DNA from 3 places in the Rhodopseudomonas sp. RCAM05734 genome. Region 2 is predicted to be linked to each of the others. Evidence: riboswitches for the same ligand, from Rfam matches in the RefSeq annotation. Region 2 holds a riboswitch; each other region holds the start of a gene.

Region 1 (5,477 bases), 2.4 Mb from region 2:
TGCCAGTGAGCGCCGCCTATCTTCGGAATTTCTGAGTTCGGCGATGTCGCTTGCGCGGATGCGCCGGTGGGTCCCGACCTGCCTGAATGCAAGCTTTCCGGCGTCCATGCGCTGGTAGACGAGCGGCCTAGAGATCCCGAGCATTTCCGCAGCCTTCTCGGGCGAGACCTCGTCATGAGGCCTGAATAGCAATGCTTCGCCGGACTCGGCCATAGTCGCCAGCATGCACTGCACCGCGACGAGGACCGAGCGGGGCATCTCCGCCCACACCTTCTCTCCGTCGGCTTTCGTCAGAAACAGCCCACCGTGCTCGAGCGCGGAAGCGCGTCCGAGGAGGCTCGCCCCCTCCCTGGCTTGTTCGCGGTCGAGGTCGCGGACCTTGAGCGTCACCGGATCGGCCATGGCCGGCTCCTATCTGAAATAAGTGTAATATCTGTAATGTCTGCAATCGACAAAATCAAGACCGCTTGAGAGCGAACGACATGGCAGACGCCCCAAGGATGATGTCTCCGTGAGAACTCGAGAATCCTGCGCGGGAATGAGATTGACGACCCACCTTACAACGATCAATAATCGAAGGCGCTGATCGCAGGTGCGGCTTACGATGCATCCGCTTACGGGCAAGCTTACGCCCTATGCGGGCGAACTACGGGTCGGTTCGCAGCGACCGCGCCGCCCGCTACACCTTGAAGTGCTTGCTGAGCTTCAAGCTCTGGCCCTGGTAGTTGGAGCCGATGCGCTGGCCGTAGAGGGCGTCGGGGCGCGACAGCATTTTTTCGTAGACCAGGCGGCCGACGATCTGGCCGTGTTCGAGAATGAACGGCACCTCGCGCGAGCGCACTTCCAGCACGGCGCGCGAGCCGCGCCCGCCGGCGCCGTCATGGCCGAAGCCGGGATCGAAGAAGCCGGCATAATGCACGCGGAATTCGCCGACCAATGGGTCGAACGGCACCATCTCGGCGGCGTAATCCGGCGGCACCTGCACCTCCTCCTTCGAGGCGAGGATGTAGAATTCGCCGGGGTCGAGGATCAGCGTGCCGTCGCGGCGGGCCGCGATCGGCTCCCAGAACTCGTTCACCGCATAACCGCCACGGCGGTCGATATCGACCACGCCGGTGTGGCGCTTGGCGCGGTAGCCCACGAAACCGCTTTCGTTTTCGCCGGACAGATCCACCGACAGCGCCACGCCGTTGTTGAGATCGGCATCCTCGCTGTCGACCAGCGGATCGAGCGCGTGCAGATCTTCGAGCGCCTCGTTGTCGAGGATGGCGTCACCGACCCGGAAGCGCACCTGTGACAGCCGCGAGCCTTCGCGCAGCAGGACTGGAAACGTCTTCGGGCTGATCTCGGCATAGAGCGGACCGTGGTAGCCGGCGCCGATCACGTCGAAGCGGCGGGTGCCGTCGGCGATCACCCGGGTGAACACGTCGAGCCGGCCGGTCGAGCTCTTTGGATTGGCGGCGGCGAAGATCGACGGCGGCAGCGCCAGGCTTTCCAGCAAGGGCACGATGTAGACGCAGTTGGTCTCCAGCACTGCCCCGTCGGAGAGATCTATTTCGTGCAGCTTCAGTTCGTCGATGCGCTCGGCCACGGTCGAATTCGGACCGGGCAAAAAGCTGGCGCGGACGCGGTAGGCGATGTCGCCGAGCCGCAAATCGAGGCTGGCCGGCTGGATCTGGCTCTCCACGAAGGGATAGGCCGGCAGGATCAGGCCGGCATCGGCCATCTGCGCGATCATGCGATCGGGCAGAATACCATCGGCATCAGCAGGCAGCGTGAAGGGCACTGGACTCATCCTTGGCGCACGGCGGCATGGGACGCTCGCGAAAATGCAATTTTATCGGTTATCCCACCATCGGCTTGACGGGAAGGGGCGACGGGAATATCAGGAACCTTATCCCGTGGTGATTTGAGCCGGCCGGCTTGCAGCCACGTTAAACAAGTCGCTAAACAGGCCGGGGACGCATGTGTGATCCCGGCCGTTGGACGTCTGTCCAGGCCGGTTTTTTTGTGGCTGCCGCAAGGGGCCGCGACGGGAGATCACATGTCTGAGACCAAAACCACTGCTGCCCATTACCGTCCCGAAACCCGCCTCGTCCATGCCGGCATGCTGCGTTCGCAGTTCGGCGAGACCTCCGAAGCGCTGTTCCTGACCCAGGGCTTTGTCTACGACAGCGCCGAACAGTGCGAAGCGCGCTTCAAGGGCGAGGAGCCCGGCTTCATCTATTCGCGCTTCTCCAATCCGAACATCTCGATGTTCGAGAGCCGGATGATCGACCTCGAAGGCGCCGAGGCCGGCCGCGCCACCGCCACCGGCATGGCCGCGGTGACTGCCGCGATTCTGGCACCACTGCGCATCGGCGACCACGTGGTCGCCTCCAAGCAGTTGTTCGGCTCCTGCCGCTACGTGGTGGAAGAGCTGCTGCCGCGCTACGGCATCGAGTTCACGCTGGTCGACGGCCTCGATCTCGACGCCTGGCAAAAGGCGATGCGCCCGAACACCAAGAGCTGTTTCCTGGAAAGCCCGACCAACCCGACCCTGGACGTGCTCGACATTCCCGCTATCGCCGCGATCGCCCATGCCTGCGGCGCGCGGCTGATCGTCGACAACGTGTTCGCGACGCCGATCTGGCAGAGCCCGCTGACGCTCGGCGCCGATGTCGTCGTCTATTCCGCGACCAAACACATCGACGGCCAGGGCCGCTGCCTCGGCGGCATCATCCTCGGCTCCAAGGATTTCATCAGCGAGCACATCCACAACTACCTGCGCCAGACCGGCCCGGCGATCTCGCCGTTCAATGCCTGGGTATTGGTGAAGGGACTGGAGACCCTGGCGATTCGCGTCAAGCAGCAGACCGAGAGCGCCGGCGCCATCGCCGATGCCCTCGCCGCGCATCCGAAGATCTCGCGGCTGATCTATCCCGGTCGCGCCGATCATCCGCAGGCCGCGCTCGTCAAGAGGCAGATGCGCGCCGGTTCGACGCTGATCGGCTTCGAGGTGAAGGGCGGCAAGGCCGCCGCGTTCCGCGTGCTCAACGCACTGAAGCTGACGCGGATCTCCAACAACCTCGGCGACTCCAAGAGCCTGGTGACGCATCCGGCGACCACGACCCATCAGCGCCTGCCGATCGAGGCCCGCGCCGAACTCGGCATCAGCGAAGGCTTTATCCGCTTCTCGACCGGGCTCGAGCACAAGGACGATCTGGTCGAAGATCTCGAGGCGGCGCTGAAGCAGGCGTAGCTGCAAGCACGGACCGTCATCCTGAGGTGCGCGCGCTTTGGCGCGCGCCTCGAAGGATGGCCGCGAGCGCTTTCGCCGCATCCTTCGAGGCTCGCCGAAGCCGGCGAGCACCTCCAGCCTGAACGCAATTGCGTTCAGGCGAGGATGACGGCAACTGAGCCTGCCGAACGTCTGTGCTTTGACCTTACGCCGCCATCGCCGCCGGCGGTGACAGTGCCTGGAACCCGTCCGACAGTTGCAGCTTCGGCTCGGTCAGCGACTGCAGCTTCTCCAGCGTCATGCCGTCGACCATCTCCACCACGAACAGCCCCTGGGCGGTGACGTCGATCACCGCGAGGTTGGTGTAGATGCGCTTGACGCAGCCCGCCGCGGTGAGCGGCAGGGTGCAGCGGTTGAGGATGCGCGGATTTCCCTTCTTGTCGGTGTGCTCCATGATCACACGGATCGCCTTGGCGCCGACCGCCAGATCCATGGCGCCGCCGACGCCGGGCGGGAACGACGGATCCTCGGTGGTCCAGTTGGCGAGGTCGCCCTTCTCCGACACCTCGAACGCGCCGAGCAGGCTGATATCGAGATGGCCGCCGCGGATCATCAGGAAGGCATCGGCGTGATGCATGAACACGCCGCCGGTGATCAGCGTGGTGTAGTTCTTGCCGGCGTCGATCATGTTCTCGTCTTCGGTGCCGGGTTCGGGCTTCGGGCCAAGCCCCAAAATGCCGTTCTCGCTATGGAAGATGACTTCGCGGCCTGCGGGCACGTAGCTCGCCGCCAGCGTGGGAATGCCGATGCCGAGATTGACGAAGGCGCCGTCCGGCAGGTCCTGCGCGGCGCGCCAGGCCATCTGCTCGCGGGTGAGGGGCTTGTAGTTCACAGTCATACGCTTGCTCCGACGACAACGACACGGTCGATGAAAATGCTCGGTGTCACCACCGCTTCGGGATCGAGCGAACCGAGTTCGACCATTTCATTGACCTGCACGACGCTCACGTCGGCGGCCATGGCCATCACCGGATTGAAATTCCGCGCCGACTTGATGTAGGTGAGATTGCCCCAGCGGTCCGCCTTGTCGGCGCGCAGCAGCGCGATATCGCCCTTCAGGGGCTTCTCGAACACGTGCAGCCGGCCGTCGATCTCGCGGGTCTCCTTGCCGTCGGCCAGCTTCGTGCCGGCCGACACCGGCGAGAAGAAGCCGCCGAGGCCCGCGGCATGGCAGCGCATCCGCTCGGAGATGGTGCCCTGCGGCACAAGTTCGAGTTCCAGGGTCTTGTCGCGATAGGCGTTGAGGAAGGCGCTGTAGTCGCCGGAGCGGGGATAGGAGCAGATCACCTTGCGCACCCGGCCCGAATTGATCAGCCGTGCCAGACCGACATCGCCGTTGCCGGCATTGTTGGCGACAAGGGTCAGCTCGCGGGCGCCCTGCTCGTGCAGCGCTTCCAAGAGGTCGTCGGCCACGCCGACCGCGCCAAATCCCGCCACCAGCACGGTGGCGCCATCCGCCACACCCGCCACCGCGTCTCCCAGACTCTTTACTTGCTTGTCGATCACCCAAAAAACTCCCTGTCGCGGAATATTGTTCTCAGTCGGCCCGCGCGCTGCCGGATTTATTGCGGCGCGAATAGAGCATCGCGCCGTCGGCACATAAAGCCACAAATTTGCAGGCGGGGTGCGCGGGGATGCGCCCCCGCGACGCCCCGATGACAACCCCAACGAATTTCCCGGTTGCAAAGTTTTCGGCGCGCGCTTCTAATTGGAACAATTAAAAAGTATCGGGAGGTTGCACGTGTCCACAGTCAAACTGACGGTCAACGGCAAGGCTGTTTCTGCCGACGTTGAAGACCGAACCCTGCTGGTGCATCTGCTGCGCGAGCATCTGGGCCTCACCGGCACCCATGTCGGCTGCGATACCAGCCAGTGCGGCGCATGCGTGGTCCATATCGACGGCCGCGCGGTCAAGTCCTGCACCACTCTGGTCGGCCAGGCCAATGGCACCAACGTCACCACCATCGAGGGTATTTCGCGCGGCGACGAGCTGCACCCGATGCAGGCGGCATTCCGCGACAATCACGGGCTTCAGTGCGGCTATTGCACGCCGGGCATGATCATGGCGTCCATCGACATCGTCAACCGCTACGGCGGCAATCTCGACGAGGACACCGTCCGCCACGAGCTGGAAGGCAACATCTGCCGCTGTACCGGCTACCACAACATCGTCAAGTCGGTGCTCGATGCCGCCGGC
Region 2 (5,477 bases):
AGGCCGAGCGTTTCGGCGCCGGCGTCGACCTCGAACCAGGTGCGGTTGCCGCTCACCCCGGAGCCCGTCACCGTCAGGCAGACGCCGTTGTGCGAGATCGAGGCACCATCCGCGATGCTGCTCCGATCGTAGTGGCTGAGCACGCGCAGCCGGTGCGGCTGGCCCTGCGCCACCGGCGTCAGGGTTTCGATCTCGCCGATGTCGGTGACAATGCCGGTAAACATTATGCGCGCTCAAAGATCGTCAGGGTGTCGTTTTCAATGGTTTCGCTAGCACGGACCTTCAATCCCGGCGACCCCGCGATTGCGGTCAGCGGCAATGCATCCAGCGCCGGGACGCCGCCCGCGCCGATCTCCTGCGCCCCGCGAAACAGCCAGACCTCGTCGACCAGGTCGGCGGCCACGAAGGACGACGCCACCTTCGCCCCGCCCTCGACCAAGAGCCGCGAGATCCCCTTGCCGGCCAGCGCCTTGAGCACCGCCGCGAGATCAAGCCCGGGCGGCGGCGCGGTGGTGGTCGGCACCCGCATCACCTGCGCGCCGGCGGCCTGCAGCAGCATGGCCGCGGGCGCCTCGGAGAGGCTCGAGGTCATCACCCACAGCGGCGTTTGTCGCGCCGAGTGTACCAATTTTGCCTTGCCCGGCAGCCGCAGCGCGCGGTCCAGTACCACCCGGATCGGCGACTGCCTGATCATCCCCGGCAACCGGCAGGTCAGTTCGGGATCGTCGGACAGCACGGTGCCGATGCCCACCAGCACCGCATCGCATTGCGCGCGCAGCAGGTGCACGCGAGAGTGCACCTTCTCGCCGGTCACCGGCACGGGCTTCCGTCCCGCCGCACCAATAAAACCGTCCGGCGACACCGCGAGTTTGAGGATCACATGGGGCCGGCCATCGCGGACGCGACGAAAATGCCCGGCATGGTCGCGCGCGGCTTCCTGGGCGCCGGTGCCGAGATCGACCCGGATGCCGGCGGCGCGCAGCCGCGCATGGCCCTGCCCGGCCACCTCGGGATTGGGGTCCTCCACGGCCGATACCACCCGGGCAATGCCGGCGGCGATCACCGCATCGGCACAGGGCGGCGACTTGCCGACATGCGAACACGGCTCCAGCGTCACATAGAGCGTGGCGCCGCGTGCGGCCTCACCGGCACGCCTGAGCGCCTCGACCTCGGCATGGGGCCGCCCGCCCGGCTGGGTCCAGCCGCGGCCGACAATGGCGCCGTCTTTGGCGATGACCGCGCCGACTGCGGGATTGGGAAAGGTATTGCCGAGCCCGCGTCGCCCGAGCGCCAGCGCCAGCGCCATGAAGCGCCGGTCGACGGCCTTCGCTTCACTGGATTTCTGGGCGTGCTGATCTTCCAGAATGCGGAAGATCACTTGCGCACCACCACCGGCTTGATGTCCTGCTTCAACTCGTCTTCGCCGGACAGTTCGCCGAGCACCGCCTCGAAATCCTTGGCCTCGCGAAAATTGCGGTACACCGAGGCGAAGCGCACATAAGCGACGTCATCGACGTGGCGCAGATGCTCCATCACGATCTCGCCGATGGCCTCCGAGGAAATCTCCGCCTCGCCGCCGCTTTCCAGCTCGCGCACGATGGCCGAGACCATGGTCTCGATCTTCTCCGGCTCCACCGGCCGCTTGCGCAGACTGATCTGCAGCGAGCGTACCAGCTTGTCGCGGTCGAACGGCACGCGGCGGCCGTTGCGCTTGATCACCGTCAGTTCGCGCAGCTGCACCCGCTCGAAGGTGGTGAAGCGGAAGTTGCAGGCCATGCAGACCCGACGCCTGCGAATGACTGCGGAATCTTCCGTGGGACGCGAGTCCTTAACCTGCGTATCGAGGCTGTTGCGGCTGGGACATCGCATTCCACAAGACCTTCAAAGCGACTGACGAAAGACCTTACTGATAAATCGGGAAACGGTCGGTCAGCGCCCTGACGCGTTCCTTGATCGCCGCCTCGACCAGCGGCGCGCTGCCGTCGCCGGACTGCGCCACCGCACTCAGCACTTCAGCGATCATTTCGCCGACCTGCTTGAATTCGGCGATGCCGAAGCCGCGCGTGGTGGCCGCGGGGGTGCCGAGGCGAATGCCCGAGGTGACCCACGGCTTTTCCGGATCGTAAGGCACGCCGTTCTTGTTGCAGGTGATGCCGGCGCGAACCAGCGCCTTCTCCGACACGTTGCCCTTGAGGCCCTTCGGGCGGAGATCGACCAGCATCAGATGGTTGTCGGTGCCGCCCGAGACAATGTCGTAGCCCTGCGCGCGCAGCGTTTCGGCCAGTGCCTTGGCGTTCTCGACGACGTTCTTGGCGTAGACCTTGAAGTCCGGCGCCAGCGCCTCCTTGAACGCCACCGCCTTGGCGGCGATCACGTGCATCAGCGGGCCGCCCTGCAGGCCCGGGAAGATCGCCGAGTTGAGCTTCTTGGCCAGCGCCTCGTCATTGGTGAGGATCAACCCGCCGCGCGGGCCGCGCAGCGACTTGTGGGTGGTGGTGGTGGTGACGTGCGCGTGGGGCACCGGCGAGGCGTGCTGGCCGCCGGCGACCAGGCCCGCGAAATGCGCCATGTCGACCAGCAGGTAGGCGCCGACGCTGTCGGCGATCTCGCGAAAACGCTTGAAGTCCCAGGCGCGCGAATAGGCCGAGCCGCCGGCGATGATCAGCTTCGGCTTGACCTCTTCCGCCTGCCTGGCCACCGCATCCATGTCGATGATCTGGTCTTCCTGGCGCACGGTATAGTGCGCCGGCTTGAACCACTTGCCGGACATGTTGACCGGCGAGCCGTGGGTCAGATGGCCGCCCGCGGCGAGATCGAGGCCCATGAAGGTGTCGCCCGGCTGCAGCAGCGCCAGGAACACCGCCTGGTTCATCTGACTGCCGGAGTTCGGCTGCACGTTCGCAAAAGCCGCGCCAAAGAGCTTCTTGGCGCGCTCGATCGCCAGGTTCTCGGCGACATCCACGAATTCGCAGCCGCCGTAATAGCGCGCGCCCGGATAGCCCTCGGCATATTTGTTGGTCATCACCGAGCCCTGCGCTTCCAGCACGGCGCGGCTGACGATGTTTTCCGAGGCGATCAGCTCGATCTCGTGGCGCTGGCGGCCCAGTTCGCCCTGGATCGCGGCGGCGATCTCCGGATCGGCGGATGTCAGCGACGCAGAGAAGAAGGAGTCGGGCGCGGAAGCGGAATGGGCCGAAGAGGTCATGGGCGAAATATCTCCACCGCCGCAGCCCTCGGTCGGGTGCGGGCAGTCACGTGTGGCGGGTCGAAGCGGCGCCGCCGAGATACCACATCTGGCGGATATGGCCAAGGTTTTGCGCATCCGATCAAGGTTTAGGCCGGTTTTCGGGCCCTTGCCTGCCCCCGGCCAAGCGGATATGCCATTGGCCAACATCAAGAGTTGAGCTGACGCTCAACGCCAACCTGCTCCCGGGCAAGGTGGCGTTCCCCCGCGGGGGAGATGTGGCCGATCCGGCAACCAACGGGATGCAGCCGCGCGTCAATCTCTCCTGGTGGAGACCGATCGACCCCAGCGAGGCCGCCGTGACCACACCCCCTGCCCAGCAATTCGCCAGCGACAACTATGCCGGAATCTGCCCCGAAGCCTGGTCGGCCATGGCCGAGGCCAATCAAGGTTCCGAGCCGGCCTATGGCAATGACGAGCTGGACCGCGAAGGCCTCCGACGCCTTCCGCGCGCTGTTCGAAAGTGATTGCGAGGTGTTCTTCGCCTTCAACGGCACCGCGGCCAATTCCATGGCCTTGGCGGCTTTGTGCCAGTCCTATCACAGCGTGATCTGCTCCGACGCCGCCCATGTGGAGACCGACGAATGCGGCGCGCCGGAATTCTTCTCCAACGGCTCCAAGCTGCTGGTCGCGCCATCGACCGATGGCAAGCTGACGCCGCAGGCGATCCGCGCCATCGCCACCAACCGCAACGACATCCACTTCCCCAAGCCGCGCGTCGTCACCATCACCCAGCCGACCGAGACCGGACAGGTCTACAGCGTGCATGAAATCGCCGCGATTTCGGCCACCTGCCGCGAACTCGGCCTCAGCCTGCACATGGACGGCGCGCGCTTCGCCAACGCCTGCGCCAGCCTCGGCTGCAGCCCGGCCGACACCAGTTGGCGCGCCGGCGTCGACGTGCTGTGTTTCGGCGGCACCAAGAACGGCATGGCCGTCGGCGAAGCCATCATCTTCTTCAACCGCAAGCTCGCGGAAGACTTCGACTATCGTTGCAAGCAGGCCGGCCGGCTGGCGTCGAAGATGCGCTTCCTGTCGGCGCCCTGGGTGCGCATGCTGGAGAGCGGCGCCTGGTTGCGCAACGCCGCCCATGGCAATGCCTGCGCGAAGCTGCTGGCGGACGGCGTTGCCGGCCTCCCCGGCGTCGCATTGATGTTTCCCGCGCAGGCCAATGCGGTGTTCCTGACAATGCCGGCGGCTGCCATGGACGCGCTGCGTGCGCGCGGCTGGCAGTTTTATACCTTCATCGGCGGCGGCGCGCGTTTCATGTTCGCCTGGGACGCGGATCGCACCCGCGTGCAGGCGTTGGTGGATGATATCAGGGCGATCGCCGCGACGCCGTAGTGTTTCGCCTCACCCGCTTGCGGGGCGAGGGAAGAAACCTACTTCGCCAGCCGATACGCCCCGCCCTTGTCGACGCTGCGCAGGAACGCCGGGCGCGCATGCATGCGCCCGATCCAGCCTGCCAGATCCGGATAGGGTCCGAGCCGATCGAAGCTGCCGGCGACCTCGGCGACGAAGCTCATCATGATGTCGGCCCCCGTCAGGCTGTCGCCGACGAAGAACGCCCGCCTCTGCAACGCGCGATCGACATAGCCAAGATGGCGGGCGATTTCGCTGTCGATGCGCGGCTGCAGCGGCGCTGCCGCCTCCTTCAGCCTGCCGACATAGAGTTGCAGCATCAGCGGCAGCATCGCCGAACCCTCGGCATAATGCAGCCATTCCAGGTAGGATTCGTAGTCGGCGCTGCCTTCGGCCGGCCGCATCGCACCCTTGCCGTAGGTACGGATGATGTAGTCGACGATGGCACCGGATTCCGCCAGCACCACGTCGCCGTCGACGATGACCGGCGACTTGCCGAGCGGATGCACCAGTTCCAGCTCCGGCGGCGCCAGCCGCGTCTCGGCATTGCGCTGATAGCGCTTCAGCTCATAGGGCGCGCCAATTTCCTCCAGCAGCCACAGAATGCGCTGCGAGCGGGAGTCGTTGAGGTGGTGCAGTGTGAGCATGCGGTTTCCCCGGTGGTTGATGGGTGACGGTGTAGCACAGATGAACGAGCAGCAACCCGCGCGCGATCGCGCTGCGCATGCCGGATGCACTGTTGCTCTCCGTTTCCCGGGCGCGCTGCAGCACCGGGACCCAGCTTGCTTGATGGCAACAAGCTGTGCCGGATCTGCGGCGCACCACGCCGCGCAAGCGCGGCGCAGTGCACCGCGTCCGGGGAACGGAACGG
Region 3 (5,477 bases), 2.1 Mb from region 2:
GAGAGTGACGAAGCGAAGCGCCCAACGAAACGCAGTGAACTGAACCATACCAAATTTTTTCCTTGTGAACCCAGACCCCGATGCTGATCGCCAAACGAGCGGTCGATAGCGGGGGGTGGGGTAAAGGAATTTGATGTGGCCATAAAAAGACGCGGCTGAAATTCGCGTCGCGTCTCGCGCCGCATTGCGGCCACGAGAATTAATCTCTGTTAAGACAGTCGCGGCCAAATAGCGTTAAATTGCGATTAACGCAGACGTCACGCAACATTCATACGCGTTGGGATTTCGATTATCATTCTGTTACGACAGGAATGCAGACGTGGCCTGCAAATAGGGGACCCACGAATCTGCAATCTCGCCGGACTGACGTACCGTTCCGAATGGACGCGACGCCGAAGTTTATTGTCCGGCGGATCTGGCGGCGCGGCTGAGCAGGAACACGCCCTGCTCGCCGAACATGTTCCAGAACCACCACGGCGCGTTGAGGCGCAGCGGACGGCCGTTGAGATCGAGCGCCACCGCGCGCTCCATCTTGACGTTGATCTCGTCGCACAGCTGCACGAAGTCCTTGATGGTGCAGAAGTGGATGTTCGGCGTGTCGTACCAGGTCGCCGGCAGGTTCTCGGTGCGCGGCATCTGGCCGTTCACCAGCAACTGCAAACGCATCTTCCAGAATCCGAAATTCGGAAACGACACGATGGCGCGCCGGCCGATGCGCAGCAGGTTTTCCAGCACCACCTTCGGCTGCCGTGTGGCCTGCAGCGTCTGCGACAGGATCACATAGTCGAAGGCGTCATCGGGATAGTTGACGAGGTCGGTGTCGGCGTCGCCCTGCACCACGGCGAGCCCCTTGGCGACGCAGCGGTTGACGCCCTCGCGCGACAGCTCGATGCCGCGGCCGTCGATGCCGCGGCTTTCCAGCAGCTGCAGCAGATCGCCTTCGCCGCAGCCGACGTCGAGCACCTTGGAGCCGCGCGCCACCATTTCCGCCATCAGCAGATGATCGCCGCGCTGCGGTTGCGCGCCGGGGATGACGAGACCCGGCAGGGGCAGAACCTGTTGCTGTGCGGCCATGTTACTTCTCCGCGATCAGGCCGCGCACGGCGCCGGCGGATTCCAGGAAGGCGCGGGAGATGTCGATGAACTCCGGCACATCGAGCAGGAAGGCGTCGTGGCCCTTGTCGGTTTCGATTTCGGCAAACGACACCCGCGCGCCGCCGGCATTGAGTGCATGCACCGTGGCGCGGGATTCCGTGGTGGGAAACAGCCAGTCGGAGGTGAACGACACCACGCAGAACCGCGTCTGGGTGCCGCGATAGGCTTCCGCCAGCACGCCGTTGTGGTCGGCGGCGACATCGAAATAGTCCATGGCGCGGGTCAGATACAGATAGGAGTTGGCGTCGAAGCGCTCGACGAAGGACGAGCCCTGGTAGCGCAGATAACTCTCGACCTGGAAATCGGCGTCGAACGAAAACGTCGGCAGGTCGCGGTCCTGCATCCGGCGACCGAACTTGCGGTGCAGGGCGGCGTCCGACAGATAGGTGATGTGCGCGGCCATGCGCGCGACGCCGAGGCCGCGGTGCGGATAGCTACCCTCCTCGAAGTAGCGGCCGCCGTGCCAGTCCGGATCGGCCATCACCGCCTGCCTGCCGAGTTCATGGAACGCGATGTTCTGCGCCGAATGCCGCGTGCTGCAGGCCACCGCCAGCGCGGAGAACACCCGCTTCGGATAGGCCGTGCTCCACTGCAGCGTCTGCATGCCCCCCATCGAGCCGCCGACCACCGCGAACAGCGTGTCGATGCCGAGCCGGTCGATCAGCATGGCCTGGGCGCGCACCATGTCGGGAATGGTGATGACCGGAAAATCCAGCCCCCACAATTTGCCGGTGGCCGGATTGGTCGAGGCCGGGCCCGTGGTGCCCATGCGGCTGCCGAGCACGTTGGAGCAGATGACAAAATAGCGGTCGGTGTCGAGCGCCTTGCCCGGGCCGAGCAGGGTGTTCCACCAGCCCGGCTTGCCGGTGACCGGATGCGGATTGCCGACATGCTGGTCGCCGGTCAGCGCATGGCAGACCAGAATGGCGTTGGATCGGTCGGCGTTGAGCGTGCCGTAGGTCTGGTAGGCGATCTGGAATGGCGCGAGATCGACGCCGCAATCGAGCCGCAGCGGCTGGTCGGCGCCGAACAGCGCCACGAGCGAGGTGGGATGATCCGCCTCGTGGGCGCTATCCTTGTTTCGCGCCGTCTCCGGCTTCAACGCCTGGACGTTTACCATCTCGATACTGGCCTCCTCAGAAGGTCACGCAGACCACCGCGGAATTCAGGCCATAAAAAACCCGGCCTGAACACGCGTTCGGCCGGGATCACTCTGAGTGTGTCCCCGGCCTGTTTAGCAAGTTGTTTAACGTGGCTGCAAGCCGGCCGGCTCAAATGACCACGAAGTGACAGTTAAGCTAGTCCTGCACACGCCCTCCGTCAAGAAGCGGCGGCGGACACGGTAAACCCTGTCTTCCGCGGCGGCCCGCGGGCGCAATGTTTTCTTTGCTTTCAGAGCCTGCGAACCCTATCAAGATGGGCGGCCACATCCCCGATTTCATCAGTCGCTTCCACGTCTTGCAGGTTACCACGCATGTCCATCGCACCGCCCGCCCCGCCCTCGCTCGAGGTGCTGCGCCAGGAAATCGACAGCATCGACGCGCAGGTCCACAGCCTGCTGATGCAGCGCGGCGACATCATCGACCGGCTGATCTCGGTGAAGCAGACCCAGGAGGTCGGCTCGGCGTTCCGCCCGGCGCGCGAGGCCGACATGATGCGGCGGCTGGTGCAGCGCCATCGCGGCATCCTGCCGATCGATACCGTGGAGAGCATCTGGCGGGTGATCATCGCCACCTTCACCTATGTGCAGGCGCCGTTCTCGGTGCATGCCGATCTGTCGCTCGGCGAATCCGCGATGCGGGATTCGGCGCGATTCCATTTCGGCTTCACGGTGCCCTATGTGGCGCATTTCAGCGCCGCCGCGGCGGTCGAGGCCGTCGCCAAATCCAAGGGCGACCTGGCGCTGGTGTCGGCGACCTCGAGCCGCACGCCATGGTGGCTCGAACTGGAAGCCAAGGGCACGCCGAAAATCATCGCACGGCTGCCGTTCATCGAGCGCGCCGACCATCCCGCCGCACTGCCGGTCTTCGTGGTGTCCCGCGTCGCCGACAGCGCCATGGTGACGGAAGTCGAGATGTGGAGCGTGCGGGTGTCCGGCTGGAATGCGGAGATCGCCCGCGCGCTGTCGCCGCTGGCCGAGATCGTCGCCGTGCCCGATACCGCCTTCGACGGCGCCGCGCTGCTGGTATCGATCACCGCGGCCACCAGCCTCGACAGCATCAAGGCGGCGCTCGTTGCTGCGGGGGCAACCATGCGTTCTTCGGCCCTCGTCGGCAGCCACGCAACCCGCTATACGGTGCCCGCCGACGCCAAGCGGTCCTGACCGCACGTCTGAGACGCCTGACTGATCTGGAGCTACCGATGTCCCGTCCCGTGCCGAAGCCCGGCATCCTCGATATTTCGCCCTACACCCCCGGCAAGAGCCCGGTGGTCGATCCCGGCCGCAAGACCTACAAGCTGTCGGCCAATGAGACCCCGTTCGGCCCGTCGCCGAAGGCGAAGGAGGCGTTTGCCACCGCGGCAGCCCATCTCGAGGATTATCCGGAAGGCACCTCAAAGGTCCTGCGCGAGGCGATCGGCCGCCGTTTCGGCCTCGATCCCGCGCAGATCATCTGCGGCGCCGGCTCCGACGAGATCCTGAACCTGCTGGCGCATGTCTATCTCGGCCCCGACGACGAGGCGATTTCGACGGCGCACGGTTTTCTGGTCTACCCGATCGCCACCCAGGGCAACGGCGCCACCAATGTCGTGGCACCGGAAATCGACCTCACCTGCGACGTCGACGCCATCCTGAAATGCGTGACTGATCGCACCAAGCTGGTGTGGCTGGCCAACCCGAACAATCCGACCGGCACCTATCTGCCGTCGTCGGAGATCAAGCGTCTGCGCGCTGGCCTGCCCGAGCACGTGCTGCTGGTGCTCGACGCCGCCTATTCGGACTATGTCACCAAAGGTGACTACGACAACGGCCTCGAACTGGCGAAGACCACGGACAACACCGTGGCCACCTACACCTTCTCCAAGGTGCACGGTCTTGCCGCCCTGCGGATCGGCTGGATGTTCGGCCCGGCCCATATCGTCGATGCGCTGAACCGCGTGCGCGGTCCGTTCAACGTCTCGGCACCGGCGATGTTCGCCGCGGTCGCCGCGATCGAGGACACCGGCCATGTAAAGATGTCGGTCGACTACACTGCGAAGTGGGTCGAGATCATGACCGCTGAAATCACCAAGCTCGGCATCAAGGTGACGCCGAGCGTGGCGAACTTCATCCTGATGCATTTTCCGGAGACGGGAAAAACTGCCGCCGATGCCGACGCATTCCTCACCAAGCGCGGACTCGTGCTGCGTGCCGTCAACAATTACGGCCTGCACAACTCGCTGCGCATGACCATCGGCACCGAGGAGGCCAACCGGCTGGTCATCGAGACTTTGCGCGAATTCATGGCGTCAAATACGTGACTGCGCAGCCGCCCTTCAAACGCATCGCGCTGATCGGACTCGGCCTGATCGGCTCGTCGCTGGCGCGCGGCATCCAGCAGCTCGGCCTCGCCGAAGTGCTGGTAGCCACCGATGCGTCGGCCGCCGTTCGGGCGCGGGCGGTTGAGATCAAGCTCGCGGACGTGGTCGCTGACGACAATGCCAGCGCCGTGGCGGATGCCGATCTGGTGATCGCCTGCGTGCCGGTGGGCGTGTCCGGCGCGGTGGCTGAAAGCATCGGCGCGCATCTCAAACCCGGCGCCATCGTCTCCGACGTCGGCTCGGTCAAGGCGTCGGTGCTGACGGCCATGGCCGCGCATCTGCCTGATAATGTGCACTTCATCCCGGCCCATCCGGTCGCCGGCACGGAGAATTCCGGGCCGGATTCCGGATTCGCCGAACTGTTCATGAACCGCTGGTGCATTCTCACGCCGCCCGAGGGCGCGGATACAGCGGCCGTGGAGAAACTCACGGCGTTCTGGGCCGCGCTCGGCGCCAATGTCGAGATCATGACGGCCCCGCATCATGACCTGGTGCTGGCGGTTACCAGCCATCTGCCGCATCTGATCGCCTATACAATCGTAGGCACAGCCGACGAGCTCGAGGACGTGACTCGCTCGGAAGTGCTGAAGTTCTCCGCCGGCGGCTTTCGCGATTTCACCCGCATCGCCGCATCCGACCCGACCATGTGGCGCGACGTGTTCCTGGCCAACAAGGACGCGGTGCTGGAAATGCTCGGCGCGTTCCAGGAAGACCTGTCGAAGCTGACCCGCGCCATGCGCCGCGGCGACGGCGAAGCGCTGTTCGATCATTTCACCCGCACCCGCGCCATCCGCCGGGGCATC

Evidence for each region. A riboswitch is a leader RNA that binds a small molecule or an ion and turns the genes downstream of it on or off. The one in region 2 is predicted to bind S-adenosylmethionine.
Region 1: another riboswitch for S-adenosylmethionine. It lies ahead of ACUXVA_RS03710 (O-succinylhomoserine sulfhydrylase); the one in region 2 lies ahead of ACUXVA_RS23600 (threonine aldolase family protein).
Region 3: another riboswitch for S-adenosylmethionine. It lies ahead of metX (homoserine O-acetyltransferase MetX); the one in region 2 lies ahead of ACUXVA_RS23600 (threonine aldolase family protein).

What each region holds. Positions count from the first base shown of each region.
Region 1 covers NZ_CP199742.1:731,044-736,520, forward strand. The annotation lists gene ACUXVA_RS03700 (helix-turn-helix domain-containing protein) at 1-402, opposite strand, end outside; gene ACUXVA_RS03705 (2'-deoxycytidine 5'-triphosphate deaminase) at 680-1,786, opposite strand; SAM riboswitch at 1,892-1,971, shown strand; gene ACUXVA_RS03710 (O-succinylhomoserine sulfhydrylase) at 2,045-3,241, shown strand; gene ACUXVA_RS03715 (3-oxoacid CoA-transferase subunit B) at 3,426-4,118, opposite strand; gene ACUXVA_RS03720 (3-oxoacid CoA-transferase subunit A) at 4,115-4,786, opposite strand; gene ACUXVA_RS03725 ((2Fe-2S)-binding protein) at 5,022-5,477, shown strand, end outside.
Region 2 covers NZ_CP199742.1:4,999,636-5,005,112, forward strand. The annotation lists gene ACUXVA_RS23580 (riboflavin synthase) at 1-224, opposite strand, end outside; gene ribD (bifunctional diaminohydroxyphosphoribosylaminopyrimidine deaminase/5-amino-6-(5-phosphoribosylamino)uracil reductase RibD) at 224-1,378, opposite strand; gene nrdR (transcriptional regulator NrdR) at 1,375-1,869, opposite strand; gene glyA (serine hydroxymethyltransferase) at 1,904-3,205, opposite strand; SAM-I-IV-variant riboswitch at 3,386-3,492, shown strand; partial or broken gene ACUXVA_RS23600 (threonine aldolase family protein) at 3,544-4,588, shown strand; gene ACUXVA_RS23605 (glutathione S-transferase family protein) at 4,627-5,253, opposite strand.
Region 3 covers NZ_CP199742.1:465,778-471,254, forward strand. The annotation lists gene ACUXVA_RS02370 (TIGR02594 family protein) at 1-48, opposite strand, end outside; gene metW (methionine biosynthesis protein MetW) at 400-1,074, opposite strand; gene metX (homoserine O-acetyltransferase MetX) at 1,076-2,275, opposite strand; SAM riboswitch at 2,369-2,448, opposite strand; gene ACUXVA_RS02385 (chorismate mutase) at 2,630-3,478, shown strand; gene hisC (histidinol-phosphate transaminase) at 3,517-4,614, shown strand; gene ACUXVA_RS02395 (prephenate/arogenate dehydrogenase family protein) at 4,611-5,477, shown strand, end outside.